DNA from 4 places in the Planococcus lenghuensis genome. Region 4 is predicted to be linked to each of the others. Evidence: riboswitches for the same ligand, from Rfam matches in the RefSeq annotation. Region 4 holds a riboswitch; each other region holds the start of a gene.
The links. Region 4 has a riboswitch for thiamine pyrophosphate ahead of B0X71_RS04205 (lipoate--protein ligase family protein). Riboswitches for the same ligand answer to the same signal wherever they lie in the genome.

Region 1: another riboswitch for thiamine pyrophosphate. It lies ahead of tenA (thiaminase II); the one in region 4 lies ahead of B0X71_RS04205 (lipoate--protein ligase family protein).
Region 2: another riboswitch for thiamine pyrophosphate. It lies ahead of B0X71_RS09680 (YkoF family thiamine/hydroxymethylpyrimidine-binding protein); the one in region 4 lies ahead of B0X71_RS04205 (lipoate--protein ligase family protein).
Region 3: another riboswitch for thiamine pyrophosphate. It lies ahead of B0X71_RS08255 (3-oxoacyl-ACP reductase); the one in region 4 lies ahead of B0X71_RS04205 (lipoate--protein ligase family protein).

Annotation. Positions count from the first base shown of each region.
Region 1 covers NZ_CP019640.1:1,620,376-1,623,822, forward strand. The annotation lists gene B0X71_RS08215 (universal stress protein) at 1-319, shown strand, start outside; gene B0X71_RS08220 (hypothetical protein) at 352-678, shown strand; gene B0X71_RS08225 (hypothetical protein) at 818-1,384, shown strand; TPP riboswitch at 1,523-1,629, shown strand; partial or broken gene tenA (thiaminase II) at 1,717-2,400, shown strand; gene thiM (hydroxyethylthiazole kinase) at 2,402-3,187, shown strand; gene thiD (bifunctional hydroxymethylpyrimidine kinase/phosphomethylpyrimidine kinase) at 3,184-3,447, shown strand, end outside.
Region 2 covers NZ_CP019640.1:1,881,990-1,885,436, forward strand. The annotation lists gene B0X71_RS09670 (ABC transporter ATP-binding protein) at 1-676, opposite strand, end outside; gene B0X71_RS09675 (ECF transporter S component) at 663-1,244, opposite strand; gene B0X71_RS09680 (YkoF family thiamine/hydroxymethylpyrimidine-binding protein) at 1,246-1,836, opposite strand; TPP riboswitch at 1,931-2,036, opposite strand; gene B0X71_RS09685 (hypothetical protein) at 2,693-3,133, shown strand; gene B0X71_RS09690 (universal stress protein) at 3,299-3,447, opposite strand, start outside.
Region 3 covers NZ_CP019640.1:1,624,473-1,627,919, forward strand. The annotation lists gene thiE (thiamine phosphate synthase) at 1-557, shown strand, start outside; gene thiW (energy coupling factor transporter S component ThiW) at 554-1,042, shown strand; gene B0X71_RS08255 (3-oxoacyl-ACP reductase) at 1,132-1,893, opposite strand; TPP riboswitch at 1,977-2,083, opposite strand; gene B0X71_RS08260 (hypothetical protein) at 2,271-2,813, shown strand; gene lysA (diaminopimelate decarboxylase) at 2,878-3,447, opposite strand, start outside.
Region 4 covers NZ_CP019640.1:824,431-827,877, forward strand. The annotation lists gene B0X71_RS04200 (aldo/keto reductase) at 1-464, shown strand, start outside; TPP riboswitch at 1,083-1,189, shown strand; gene B0X71_RS04205 (lipoate--protein ligase family protein) at 1,297-2,133, shown strand; gene lipA (lipoyl synthase) at 2,130-3,074, shown strand; gene solA (N-methyl-L-tryptophan oxidase) at 3,377-3,447, opposite strand, start outside.

The sequences.
Region 1 (3,447 bases), 800 kb from region 4:
TTCTGTCATGAGGGGAGGCGAACAGCAAGCGAGAAAGGCGGCAGAAAAGCTGTTGAACCGCTATAAAGCAGAAGCGGAAGCGGCGGGTGTGAAGCCGGTGGAGATCATTATTGAGCGCGGTTCTCCACGAGTTACGATTCCACGCGGGGTGGCCCGGAAAATTGACGCAGATCTGATCATTTGTGGTGCCAGCGGGCTGAACCGGGTGGAACGGTTTATCATGGGCAGTGTCTCCCAGTCGATCGCAAGGATGAGTGCATGTGATGTGCTGGTTGTCCGGACAGAAGAAGAAATCGATGAAGCAGCCGCGGAAGCCTGAAGAAACGCATTTCCCTACATGGAGGCGAGCGCATGAAACTGGCAAAAGTTCCTGAACATAAACCGATTCCTACAAGCGAAACCCGGGTGTTGAAATGGGTCGGAGGCGGACTGGAAGCGGCGCTAGGTATCCCGATTATTGGCGGATTATTCATCATTAGTTTGAATTGGATGCCACTGCTCATCATGCTGGCTTTTCATATTGTTGCCTTAATCCTGACCATCCAAGCAGGCCGCAAAAGAACGGGCCATATATTGGGCATTATCGCATCGGCTGTTGGCTGGATTCCTCTCATAGGCATGATCATGCATATCATCACGGCCACATTCCTGATGATCGAAGCCGGACAAGATGAGTGATCCGCAGTAAAAGCGCTGATCAAAATACGGCAGAGAATTGGGCAAAGAGCACCGGATGACGGTGCTTTTTTGCTTGATAACGTTAGACTGGTCGTAAATACATATAATGAATTTAAGTCAACTGATCCGGAGGCTGGACATGAAGAATACTATCATTCAATCGGCATTCATTATCATAACAATCAGTCTTTCTGCCTGCGGGCAAGCAGAGAGCCCGCAAGCAGAAAATAGACAGGAAATGGCGGAATTCTATATCGCCGCATTTGAGACCCTCCTGGCCGAAGATTCGGGGCTCAATGAAGGGATGGAGTATTTGATCATTGATTTCGAGGAGCTGCCTGCAGCTGACGGCGGGCCTACGGGGAATGCGGCGACAGAACCACAAACTGCTGAAGAGAGTGGGGAAAAGCCAGGGCCAGAAGTGATCGCAGAGGTCCTGGTATATTTCGAAGATACCTATGGGGTGGAGACCCGGGAAGGCGACATGCAGACAATTGAACAGGAAGGAATGATGGATGAAGAGACAATGACCATTGATGGCATTCTCCTGACGATTGAAGACGTTCGGTTTACCAGCAAGACGGAGGCCATCATGGAAGGAACAAAATTTAAAGGCGGTCTCGGTGCGATCGGACTTCGAATGGAATTGAAGGAACGGGAAAGTACTTGGTCAGTCGAGCAAACGGAAATGCTGTGGGTCAGCTGACCAAGCATGCTTTCAGAGCAGAAATTCAAGGATATCATGGCGGCTATTGATGGCTGTTCCGGTAAACTGCAAGTTCTGTTTAAGCATTTTTGAGAAAGTTTCGCTTTTATGGTATAGTGATTCCGACAACAAAATATCGCAATCCACTAGGGGAGCCGTATGAAAAACGGCTGAGACGGGCAGAGCCTGGACCCTTTGAACCTGATCTGGATCATACCAGCGGAGGGAAGTGGGCGAATGCACGCTTATTTTTCATCTCAGCTGAATTGCAGACGCCGCTTTCCTTTACTGGAAAGCGGTGTTTTTTATTTGCAGAAAAGGAGATGGAAAAGATGACTTTTTGTGAGGAAATCCGGTTGGAAAATGATGCGCTATGGGAAGCGAGCTTTAATCATCCATTCGTAAAGGGAATCGCGGAAGGGTCGCTGCCATTGGATGTGTTTCGGTTCTATGTGATGCAGGATGCGTATTACTTATCCCATTTTGCGAAAGTGCAGGCACTCGGAGCTGCAAAAGCGAAAGACTTGGAAACGACGAGAAGTTTCGCTCATCATGCAGAACAGACATGTGCGGCAGAAATGGCGCTGCATGAATCATTCATGGCGTTACTTGGTGTGACAGAAGCTGACTGGGCCGCATTTGAACCGTCGCCGAGCGCATATGCCTATGTAAATCACATGCATGTTTCGGCGGAAGGGGATCTTGCTGACGTGCTGGCTGCAATTCTACCTTGCTATTGGCTCTATCACGAAGCCGGCGAACGCCTGAAGGGAGCACAACCCGACCATCCGATTTTCGAGAAATGAATCGGGACTTACAGTTCCGAATGGTTCGGCGAATTGGTGAATGAACAAATTAATCGGATGAATTCCCTTGCAGAAGATTTGCCGGAACAGCGTCGACAAGAATTGAAAGAGCGCTTCCGACGGAGCAGCTATTACGAATGGAATTTCTGGGAACAGGCGTGGACAATGGAAAATTGGGCGCTAAAAACCAAAAAAGAAGCGGGTGTGTAACATGCTGACACAAATCAGAGCCGAAAAGCCGATTATTCACTGCCTTACAAATCATGTCGTCTCAAATTTCCAGGCGAACGGGCTTCTATCACTCGGAGCTTCCCCAATCATGGGAGAAGCACCGGAAGAAGCAGCGGATCTTGCGGCTCTCGCCGGAGCGGTTTCACTTAACATCGGCACATTGAATGAAACAACTGTGACAAGCATGTTGATTGCCGGAAAAGCGGCAAACAAAAAAGGAGTTCCGGTTATTTTGGATCCGGTCGGAGCCGGAGCCACGCCGTATCGCCTGTCAACGGTGAAGCGGATACTGGAGGAAGTTGAAGTCAGCGTCCTTCGCTGCAACGCCGGTGAGCTTGCTGCGATTATGGGGGCAGATTGGCAATCAAAAGGAGTGGATGCCGGAGCAGGGGAAGCAGATATAACCCAACTTGCGCGAAGCTCGGCGAAAAAGCTTTCAGTAATCGTGGCTGTCACCGGAAAAACCGATGTGGTGACAGACGGGGACACTGTTATCGAAAACGCATCCGGTGATCCGATCATGACTTCCGTTACGGGCATGGGGTGTCTGCTGAGTGCTGTGGTTGCGGCATTCTCGGCAGTGTCACCGGATCGCCCGCTTGCTGCGGCTGCAGAAGCACTCCGGTTTTACGGACTTGCCGGAGAGAAAGCAGCTCAGCATGTGAAAGGGCCAGGCAGTTTCCAAACTGCTTTCCTTGATGCATTATCATCTGTCAGACAAAGCGATATTGATGAGCTTAACCGAATGGAGGATGGGGCTTTATGAGTATGATGAAACAAGTGCTGACGATTGCCGGCTCAGATTCAGGCGGCGGCGCCGGCATTCAGGCGGATATCAAAACGTTTCAGGAACTCGGGGTTTATTCCACATCAGTTCTGACAGCTGTAACCGCCCAGAATACACGTGGTGTCCATGGGATTTATCCGATGACAAGAGAAGCCGTGGAAAAACAGCTCGATGCCATCGGGACGGATTTTCAGATTGCCGCTCTGAAAACCGGCATGCTGTTTGATGCAGAGATCATT
Region 2 (3,447 bases), 1.1 Mb from region 4:
CCCCGTCCTGGTTAAGGACGAGTTCCCGCGTAAAGAACCCTTCCCATAACTCCAGCCGGTGCTCGACGACGATCACGGTCCAGCCATGGGTGTCCTGCAGTTTGTCCAACAGCTCAATGAATGCTTGTGCGCTGTACGGATCAAGATGGGCGATCGGCTCATCCAGCACGAGCACTTCCGGCTGCATGGCGATCGCACAGGCAAGTGCGACCCGCTGTTTCATCCCGCCGGATAACGTTTGAATGACTGCATGACGGTATGGAGTCAGACCGGTTAATTCCAATGTAGCAGTTATGGTGCTCTCCATTTCTGTCCGGCCGATCTTCAGGTTCTCCAGCGTAAATGCCAATTCCTGCTCGACTGTGGGCATGCAGAACTGCGCATCGGGATCCTGAAGCACCGTCGCTGTCTGCCGGCATATCTCGCCGGGCGCGTAAGTTGCAGCCGGTTTCCCGAACAGCTGAACGTGACCCGTGAGCACTCCGTCGCAGTTATCGGGATACAGCCGGTTCAGTAAATACAAGAGCGTGCTTTTGCCCGATCCGCTCACACCGCTGATGACGAGCCGCTCCCCGGGATGAACCTCAAAAGACAGGTCCTGCAATGTATTCCGCTCCTCGTCCGGAAAGCGGAATGCAACGTTTTCAAATGAAATAACCGGTTCACACACGGGCATCACCTTTTTTGTCATACGAAATGGCATAACCGCGGAGAGAACCGGACAACAGCAGACCATCTGCCAAATACTTGCCGCCAAGTCCGGCGATCAACGCCCCGCTCAGCACCCGCAACGTGAACATGAGTGCCACAAACGACGGATCCAGTGCCGCATAGCCCGACAGCAAATAGCCATAGCCGAAGCTGAACACGGCGGACCCGGCACCGGCCAGCATCAACACCCACGTCTGATACCGCTTATAGCCCGTTGCGGCGAATACCGCTTCTGCGCCGAGTCCTTGGACAATGCCGGACAGAATGAGCCGTGGGCCGATCGCATTGCCAAGCATGACTTCGACAGCCGCTGCCACCGTTTCCGACACGAGCGCCGCACCGGGCTTCCGGATGATGTACGCGCACAGAATCGAGACAATGAACCAAATGCCGAAGATCCACTCGTAGGCGATGGGGCCGATGAACCCGGCCCAGATGTTTCCGATATGGACGAATAGCAAGTAAACCACGCCGAACACAGCGGCGAAGACACTCATCAAGATGATTTCTTTCAGTTTCCATGACTTCAGCATATTATTGCCCTCCGTGCGACGGGCTATTGAGGCTCATCGAGACGGTCATGACGAGATGCGGGAATCGACTGGAGCGGGCATGCGTGAACGCCTTTTCGTAAAAGGCAAAGACGTCATGGATGTCGCCATGGATGCCGCTTGCGTAATGCATCGAGTCGTTGAAGACGCCGCGCGCCTTTGCCCGGTCGACTTCCCGGTAAATGATCGCCATGTAGTCCGGATTATTCATCGGATAGAGCGCGAACTGCGAAGAGACATATTGGTTCCGGTCGTCTGTGTTCTGGAGTTCATCATCCGCTTTCAAATACACATCGCCTTCCGTGTCACCCGGACAACCCGCAGAAAAGGTGCCGGACAATGCCACATGTTCACCGGTCTTTGCCGCATGAAGCGTAAGGGCTTTAGCGACATTGAAGACGTGTGGCTGCTTGCCCCGGATGACGGTTGAGACGTCATCGGTATGCATCCAGACCCGGGATGTATCGGTTTCGTGAAGAGCCCCTTTGATGATGTCGATAAACCGGTCGCTCATCGGATGAAGCGAAAACCGAAAGCCGACGATCGGGCTTGTGCCGCAGTGCTGTTGTTCCATTTTGAATTCCTCCTTGTGTTTGAGTCCATGAAAAAAGGCCGCATCCGCGAAGATGCAGCCACGTATCCATAGCAATCAAACAAAAAGAAGTGTACGGAACGTCACTGCACTTCCTCACGCCGGTATTATCCGGATCGAGTCATAAGGGATCGGAGCTCGCGCTCGCATCTCAGCCAAAGTGGGCACCCCCAGTGCAGAAAAACGGTATGCAGTTTTTGTCATGTACCGGATGTTTCCGGCACCTTCAGTGTACAGGAGGGAAAAACGGATGTAAACCGGTTCTTGAATAGAGATCAATCAAAATCGGTGATAGCGGAGGGACGTGAAGAGAATGACTGAAAAAGATTAGCCGGCCCGGCGTGCTCTCAACCTCATGTTTTTAGCGTGTGCATTCCGACTATTACAGGATTTCCGAGACAGCGGCAAATCAAGCGAAAACCAGGAGGGGCAACAAAAAGACAACCCGTATAATTACCCTTTTTTTGATTCCGAAAAGCAGATATGTACCAGTGATTTAAGGTTTTTCTATTAAGTTAACGGATTATTGATAAAACTACCGGAACGGCTATACAGCCAAATAGACCTATTAAAGGTCATTGACGGAAACGGCACTTAATATCGGCATTTCAGGTCTGGAGCTCTTGAGAAGAACCTGGATGTACATGATTGCATTAATCTCAAAAGATACGCGGCGAAGCATTTAATTGAGCAGTTATTTTTGCCGGGTACTTTACTGGCATATATGCCATGAGAACTTTTGGCTTTATGGAAATTTGCGGTAAACTAAACGTAGAGAAAAGGGTTGGCAATCCAAGGAATAATGCGTGATCCCGTTCGAAAAGAAAAGAGGGAGAAGATGAAAAGGAAATGGTTGCTGTTGCTGATCGCTGCCCCCGTTTTATTTGTTGCAGGCATAGTGGCGTTCGGGTGGTTCATGTGGGTGTATGAGCCTGTGCCGAACGAAAACGAAGTGGAAGAAATGGTGGGGGCGGATGACCTCACGAAATTTGGGGAAGTTGAAGGATCGTACCTTCTGACGCCGAGAAACTACGGTTATTACGATGATGAAGGCATTTATATTGTTAAGCAGTACTTGGATAAAGGTGGAGAATACGGAGACCAATACGTCTATATAGGAGAAGGTATGAGACTGACGGACAGTGATGAGCGAGCCATCAGCCAAGTGGAAGCCAAATATGCGGAGCGGCTGCTTCAAAATCATTATGAGAACCTGCACGTGATATCGAAACACAAGATGCATGTCTACCGGGATGATGAAAAAGTGGAAGAGGACTAATTCAATTTCTTCAACGAAGGATACGAACAGTTCCTGCAGTTTTGATTGTCGTTCACTCGGGTGAATTGCGCGTCTCGCAGCTCAGAACAAGAAGCGCAGCCGCCCGTTTTCCATCTCGCAGGCAGCTGCGTTACTGACGATTCCTCAGTTTGGGCATCTTGGATCTCAGCTATTGGCTTCCGCGTGCTCTTCGGTGCGGACGACCAGCACGTCGCATCGGCTGGTGCGTACGATATGTTCTGAGACGCTTCCGAGCAGGAAATGTTCAATAGGGCCCATGCCGGTTGCGCCGCACACGATCAAATCGGCGTCGA
Region 3 (3,447 bases), 800 kb from region 4:
GCGGCATCAGCCATTTTCAATTAAGAGAAAAAGGGACAGCGGCATTAACCGGTAAAGAGCTGAAAACATTTGCGTTGGCATGTCAAAAGCTCTGCCGCCGCCATCGGGTGCCGTTCATTATAAATGATGATGTCGAACTCGCATGTGCCATCGATGCAGATGGTGTCCATGTCGGGCAGGAAGACTTGGACTGTGCATCGGTTCAGAGCCGGATCGGAAAGGATAAAATTCTTGGAGTTTCGGTTCATTCAGTCGAAGAAGCGAAGCGGGCGGTAGCTGATGGAGCAGATTATGTCGGAATGGGGCCCGTCTATGGCACCCGTTCCAAAGATGATGCGAAACCGCCTGCAGGCATTGTGGGGATTGTGGCTGTTAAAAAAGCGTTTCCTGCGCTATCAATTGTCGGCATCGGCGGAATTAAACCGGAAAATGCCAGCGCCGTCTATCAGGCGGGCGCGGAAAGTGTAGCGGTCATTTCATCTCTTGCAGGAGCGGAAGATGTACGAGGTCAAGTGAACCTCTTTAAGGAAGCATACAAAGGAGCTCCTCAATTATGAAGACAAAGCAGATGGTACTGATGGCCATGTTTGTCGCTATCGCCGTTGCGGGCTCGGCGTTTATTTCGTTTCCAGCAGGTATCGCCCGCGCTTATCCGATTCAGCATGCCATCAATGTCATGGCAGCGGTTCTGTTCGGACCGGGTCCGGCGGTTTTGATCGCTTTTCTGACCGGTGTGGTCCGAGTCATGACCGGAACAGGTTCATTGCTTGCGTTTCCAGGAGGCATGATCGGGGCATTTCTTGCGGGCATCCTGTATTTGAAGTTCGGGAAATTGTGGCTGGCTGCAGTTGGCGAAATTATCGGCACCGGGATTATCGCCTCGCTGATTGCTGTTCCGTATGCCCGGATTTTGATGGGAACAGAAGCGGCCGCTTTCTTTTTCATGCCACCGTTCCTTGTGTCGAGTATAAGCGGTGCAGTGCTCGGTGTTATCCTTGTTTCGAGACTAATGAAATCCAAAGCGACTCAATTGCTTTATTAAGAAATTCGAGTAGGAGTCGGGATACTTCAAAATAAGAAGACATAAGAAAGACTCCGGCAGTAGTGCCGGAGTCTTTCTTTTAGTAGCGGTCAATGCATCACGAGACCGCCGTCGACAATGAGGTTCTGCCCGGTGACCGCCCGGCTCCAGGGGGATGAGAAAAACAACACAGCATCCGCCATTTCCTCAGGAGTCGTCACACGCTTTAACGGGGTGCTCGCGCTGATCAGATCGAAGACATCGTCCGGAGTGGCAGCACTGGCATCCGTTTTTTGGAGCAGCCCGCCGGATACCATGTTGACGGTAATACCGTTTGCGCCCAATTCGTTTGCCATTGTCCGGGTAAAGCCAATCAATGCCGCTTTGCTGGTGTTGTAGTCATGATAAGGCACAACGGGGTTTTGGACCAAGTTCGTCCCGATTGTAATAATTCGACCGAAATTGAGCCGGGACATACCTTCAACTGCAGCTTGTGTGGTATACAAAGAAGCTTTTACACTGCCGTCCAGCTGGGTTTGATAATCTTCCCACTGGATCTGCCCGGCATTCTTCCGGTTTACCGCATCGAATGTAAAATTGATTAACGCGTTATTGACAACGGTGGTGACAGATTGGTTGAAATGTTGTTCCGCTTGTTCAAACAGCCTCAGCACGGCTTCTTTGTCGGTGACATCCGCTTGGATTGCAACAGCGTGATCGCCGATATCCTGGACGACCTGCTGTGCTTTTTGTTCGCTTTTGTAAAAGTTGACGACCACTTTGGCACCTTCACGTCCGAAGGCTTTTGCGATTGCTGCTCCCAGTCCTCTGCTGGCGCCGGTTACCAGTATGACTTGGTCTTTAATTTCCATGAATGTTCTCCCCTTTATTGGTTGGTATACAAAAACGCCGCTCCCCCGGGAAGGGAAGCGGCGTGTGCAATCCATTAAAAAGAGAGCAAGATCCGCCACTTCCCTCCGCTGGTATGATCCAGATCAGGTTCAAAGGGTCCGAGCTCTGCTCGTCTCAGCCGTTTTTCATGCGGCTCCCCCAGTGGGCGATTCGTATTCGGTTATGTTCTTTTCAAGCGTAGCACACTGCAGGCGAAACGACAAATTGTCCTCTAATGCCCTCCGCCAACCTTTCTCCCGGATTAATTTTTTGAAACCTTTTCCTCTTATAACCGACTACTATATCAATAACAGGGAATTTGCTGGAAATCATTGAAACTTGAAAGGGAGACAAGAAAATGAAATTAATTGTCTTATCGCTGCTGTTGCTGCTGCTTATCGGGTGCGGTACAACAGAAGGAACGATGAATGAACCGGAAACTGAACCTGCTGATGAACCGGCAGAAACGATAACTGCTATGCCTGCAGAAATGCCGGAGGACTTTGATTTTTCTATTCGGTATGGCATTACCAGTAAGAACGAAGTGGATACGTTCGACGATACGGTCACGAAGGATTTAATTACCAACGGAACGGCTTCGGCAGACATTAAGTTGTCCGACGAAGAAATGAAGCTGGTGTATGAAAAAATGCAGAAAATCAACGCGATGGCCCCAAAAGAACTCGTCCCGGATGCCGGATGCATCCACACACCACATGAAGTGGATATCTGGAAGATTCAGGCGCTCGGTGAAATCATCACGCATGAAGTCTCCCAAAAGTATTGTGAACTGACAGAGGACGCACAGGAACTGCTCAATCTGCGAAAATTCATCGTTGATCTGATCGAGGAAAAAGAGGCATATGAAGAATTGCCGGAAGCAGAGGGGGGTTACGCATAGTCCGCCTAAATTCATGCGTAAAATGAAAAATGGCCCTGCAATTCGCAGAGCCATTTTTGCCCGTTCACTTCGTTTTTCCCAATTGATCGTCCGTCACTTCATTCACAAGCAAATCTTCAAGCGACTGCCGGCGGATGACGAGCCGGTGATCATTGCCGCTCACAAACACGATAGCCGGTTTCAGCATCTGGTTGTAATTCGACGCCATCGAGTAATGGTAAGCGCCTGTCGACAGAACCGCAAGCAGATCCCCTGGCTCGACCGGCGGCAGTTCAATGCCTTTTGCGATCAAATCGCCGGATTCGCACAACTTGCCGGCCACTGTGGTTGTAATTTCTTTGCCTTCCGGCTCGCGATTGGCAAGCTGCAATGTATATTTTGCATCATACAGCGCAGTGCGGATATGATCGCTCATGCCGCCGTCAATGGATACATACGTGTTGACGTCGGGAATGTCTTTCACCGTCCCGACGCGGTACAACGTCAAGCCTGCTTCACCGACAATGGAACGGCCGGGCTCAAGCGACAGGTGCGGCACCGGATAATCCAGTTCAGCACACACGTTTTTCACAGTTTCTGTAATGCGGGTTACGCCATCTTCAATCGGATAGCTGATATCTTCATCCGTGTAGCG
Region 4 (3,447 bases):
ATGTGTCGCTTGCGCAATTGAAAGAAGCCAATGCAGAGGATGATGTGAATGCCGTCCAGCTGGCGTATCACATGCTGAATCGTGAGATTGAAAAGGATATTCTTCCGTATTGCGTGGAAAATGACATTTCGATCATTGCCTATGGCCCTCTTGCATTCGGTCTCCTTGGCGGCAAGTATACAAAAGAATTGAAATTGCCGGAAGGGGATTTTCGCCGTGGTTTGCCGCTGTTCCAGGAAGGCGAATTCGAGAAGAACCTGGCAATCGTTGAAGAACTCAAAAAAGTGGCGGATAAGAAAGGGACGGATCTTTCGAATTTGGCGCTGGCCTGGCTGCTCGCTCAGCCCGGTGTGGATGCAGTGATTCCGGGAGGCAAAAAACCGGAGCAAGTGAAATCGAATCTGACTGCAGCTAACATCCAGTTATCGGAAGAGGATTTGGCGGAGATTGCGACGATTTTGTAAGGATGATCGTATGTTTTAATGGGAAAGCTATGTTAAATAACTCTGTTGATAATTCATAAAAGAGCTCCGTTTTCCGCGGGCTTGCGCTGAACTAACTCAGGCTATATGCCCGAGTGGATTTCCGCGCTTCGCATCCCCGCAGGGGTCTCCGCTGTTTTACTCCATCTTTTGAAGCAAATAAACAAGGTTCTTATCCAAATTTATTGAACAATCGGCTGGTTAATAAGAAAAGAAGTTTCTTCGTCCATGCTTACTAAGTGAAAGAGAACACGAAAGGCGGACCCGCGGAAAGCGAGCGCCGGAACGGAAAGCCGCCACTGCGGGCCCCTCATTCATTCTGTTCTCCAATAAAATAAATGAAGGGAAACGCTTGACTACTGGTAAGAAAGCGTCCGCCTGGAGCGGTTCTTCTACGAAATGACTATTTTTTTGATTTTCACCATGATTACGTAGGAAACATAAATATCAACAATATTCGCTGACATAGCCAATGGAAAACCGGATTTGGAGCAATTTATCTGCGTCCGGCAGAAATTCCCTTTTTTCGTTATCAAATTATTAATCATGTATTGAGATTCTTCTGTTAACATGATAAGCTCGATAGTGAACATAATAGTAGCTGACCACTGGGGGAGCCGGGTTGATACCGGCTGAGACAAGCAAAGCTTGGACCCTTTGAACCTGATCTGGACCATGCCAGCGGAGGGAAGTGGCGCGTATGCCTTTTCTGTGCCTGCATACACCGCTTCCTTCCATGGAAAGCGGTGTTTTTTAATTGATTGAGACGAGCAGAGCAAAGAGAGGCTTAACCAGCAGCGGAGAGGAGAATAGCATGAACGACACATGGATGTTCATCGATTCAGGGCACAATTCACCCGCCTTTAATATGGCGATGGATGAAGTGTTGCTGAACTGGCACAGTGACGGGAAAATCCCCCCGGTTCTGCGGTTCTATGGCTGGGAACCGGCCGGCATTTCAGTCGGATTCTTTCAGAAAGTGAATGGAAGCATTGATACTGTTAGTGCAGAACGTCTAGGTATTCCACTCGTCCGAAGACAGACAGGCGGAAAGGCGGTGCTTCACGACCAGGAGCTTACATACAGCGTGCTGGTTTCAGAAGCGCATCCGGCGATGCCGAAAACTGTGAAGGATGCATATCTTGTACTGTCGCAAGGATTGCTTGAAGGCTACAAGAAACTCGGCATCCGCACGGAGTTCGCAATCCCGGAAAGCACCTCGGCATCCGGCTCTGCCGTGTGCTTTGAAGAGCCTTCCTGGTATGAATTGACCGTGGACGGCAAAAAGGCGGCGGGCAGTGCGCAGACCCGCAAAAAAGGAGTCATCCTGCAGCATGGGTCCATTCCGCTTGCTTTGAATGAAGACAAGTTGTTCGATCTGTTCATTTATCCGAATGAACATGTGAAAGAGAAAGTGCGTGCAGCATTTCGGAACCGGGCAGTGGCTATCAATGATCTTCTACCACAACCGGTAAGTTTCAATGAAGTGAAAGCCGCTTTCCAGGCGGGTTTCGAACAAGGCCTTAGCATCACGCTGCAGCCGTTCGATCCTCCGGCGGAAATGCTGGCGGAAGCACATGAACTTGAACAGAAATACAGCAGTGATGAGTGGAATTACCTGAGAGAAAAAGAAGGGGAGCGATCTGTGTGACAAAAGCGAATGAGCATGTCCGAAAACCCGAATGGCTGAAAGTGAAGCTGAACACCAACAAAACTTATAATGACCTGAAAAAATTGATGCGCGAAAAAAACTTGAACACAGTGTGCGAAGAAGCAAAATGCCCGAATATCCACGAGTGTTGGAGCGAACGCCGCACTGCGACATTCATGATCCTGGGTGATACATGCACACGTGCATGCCGGTTCTGCGCTGTGAAGACCGGTCTTCCGAATGAACTCGACTGGGGTGAGCCGGAACGGGTCGCGGAATCGACGGAAATTATGGAGCTGAAACACGTCGTGGTGACGGCAGTCGCACGAGATGATTTGAAAGACGGCGGGGCAGCTGTGTTTGCGGAGACTGTGCGCGCCATCCGCAGAAGAATGCCGGGCACAACTGTCGAGGTGTTGCCGTCTGATATGAAAGGTGATTATGAAAGCCTGCACACCTTGATGGACAGCCAGCCGGATATCTTTAACCACAATATTGAAACCGTGCGGCGCCTCACCAAACGGGTCCGGGCGAAAGCAACCTATGACCGTTCACTGGAACTGCTTGCACGTGTAAAAGAAATCGCGCCGCATATTCCGACAAAATCGAGTCTGATGGTCGGGCTTGGAGAAACGAAGGAAGAGATCCTGCAGGCGATGGATGATCTCTTGGCGCATAATGTGGACATTATGGCGATTGGCCAGTACTTGCAGCCGACCCGCAAGCACTTGAATGTGGAGCGGTATTACCATCCGGACGAGTTTGAAGAACTGAAGCGGATCGCACTCGAAAAAGGCTTTAAGCATTGCGAAGCGGGGCCGATGGTGCGTTCGTCTTACCATGCTGATGAACAAGTGAGCGAAACGGCTGCACAGCGCCGCATCAAGTACATGAAGGGCTATGAGTCCCAAGGTGATGAACTTGAAGACGTGGAATTTTAAAAGTCTAAACAAAAGAGGCACTCCTTCGGGGATGCCTCTTTCAAAATGTAAAAGCTTTTATATATGAGCTAACTTCATAACTCGCTTGTTTAATAAAACGCAGATCGCTTTTTTTGGTCATTTTTCCTCCAAAAAACGGATCGATGAATCGATCAAAAAGTTGAGCGGGTGAAAACTCGCTGTGATGGGACGTGAGGTTGCTGGTTCACTTATTAAGACAACTATCCAAGTAATGCGTGTTGTTCTGTGACTTATACCATATTAGCTGAACGAGTTACCCGCCGGCAGGCACCTCTTTTTAGTTACTTGAATCGGCTGATCGTAAAGCCTGCAATGTTGGCCTCCGTTTTACCGCGTATCGCCAAGTCGCTCA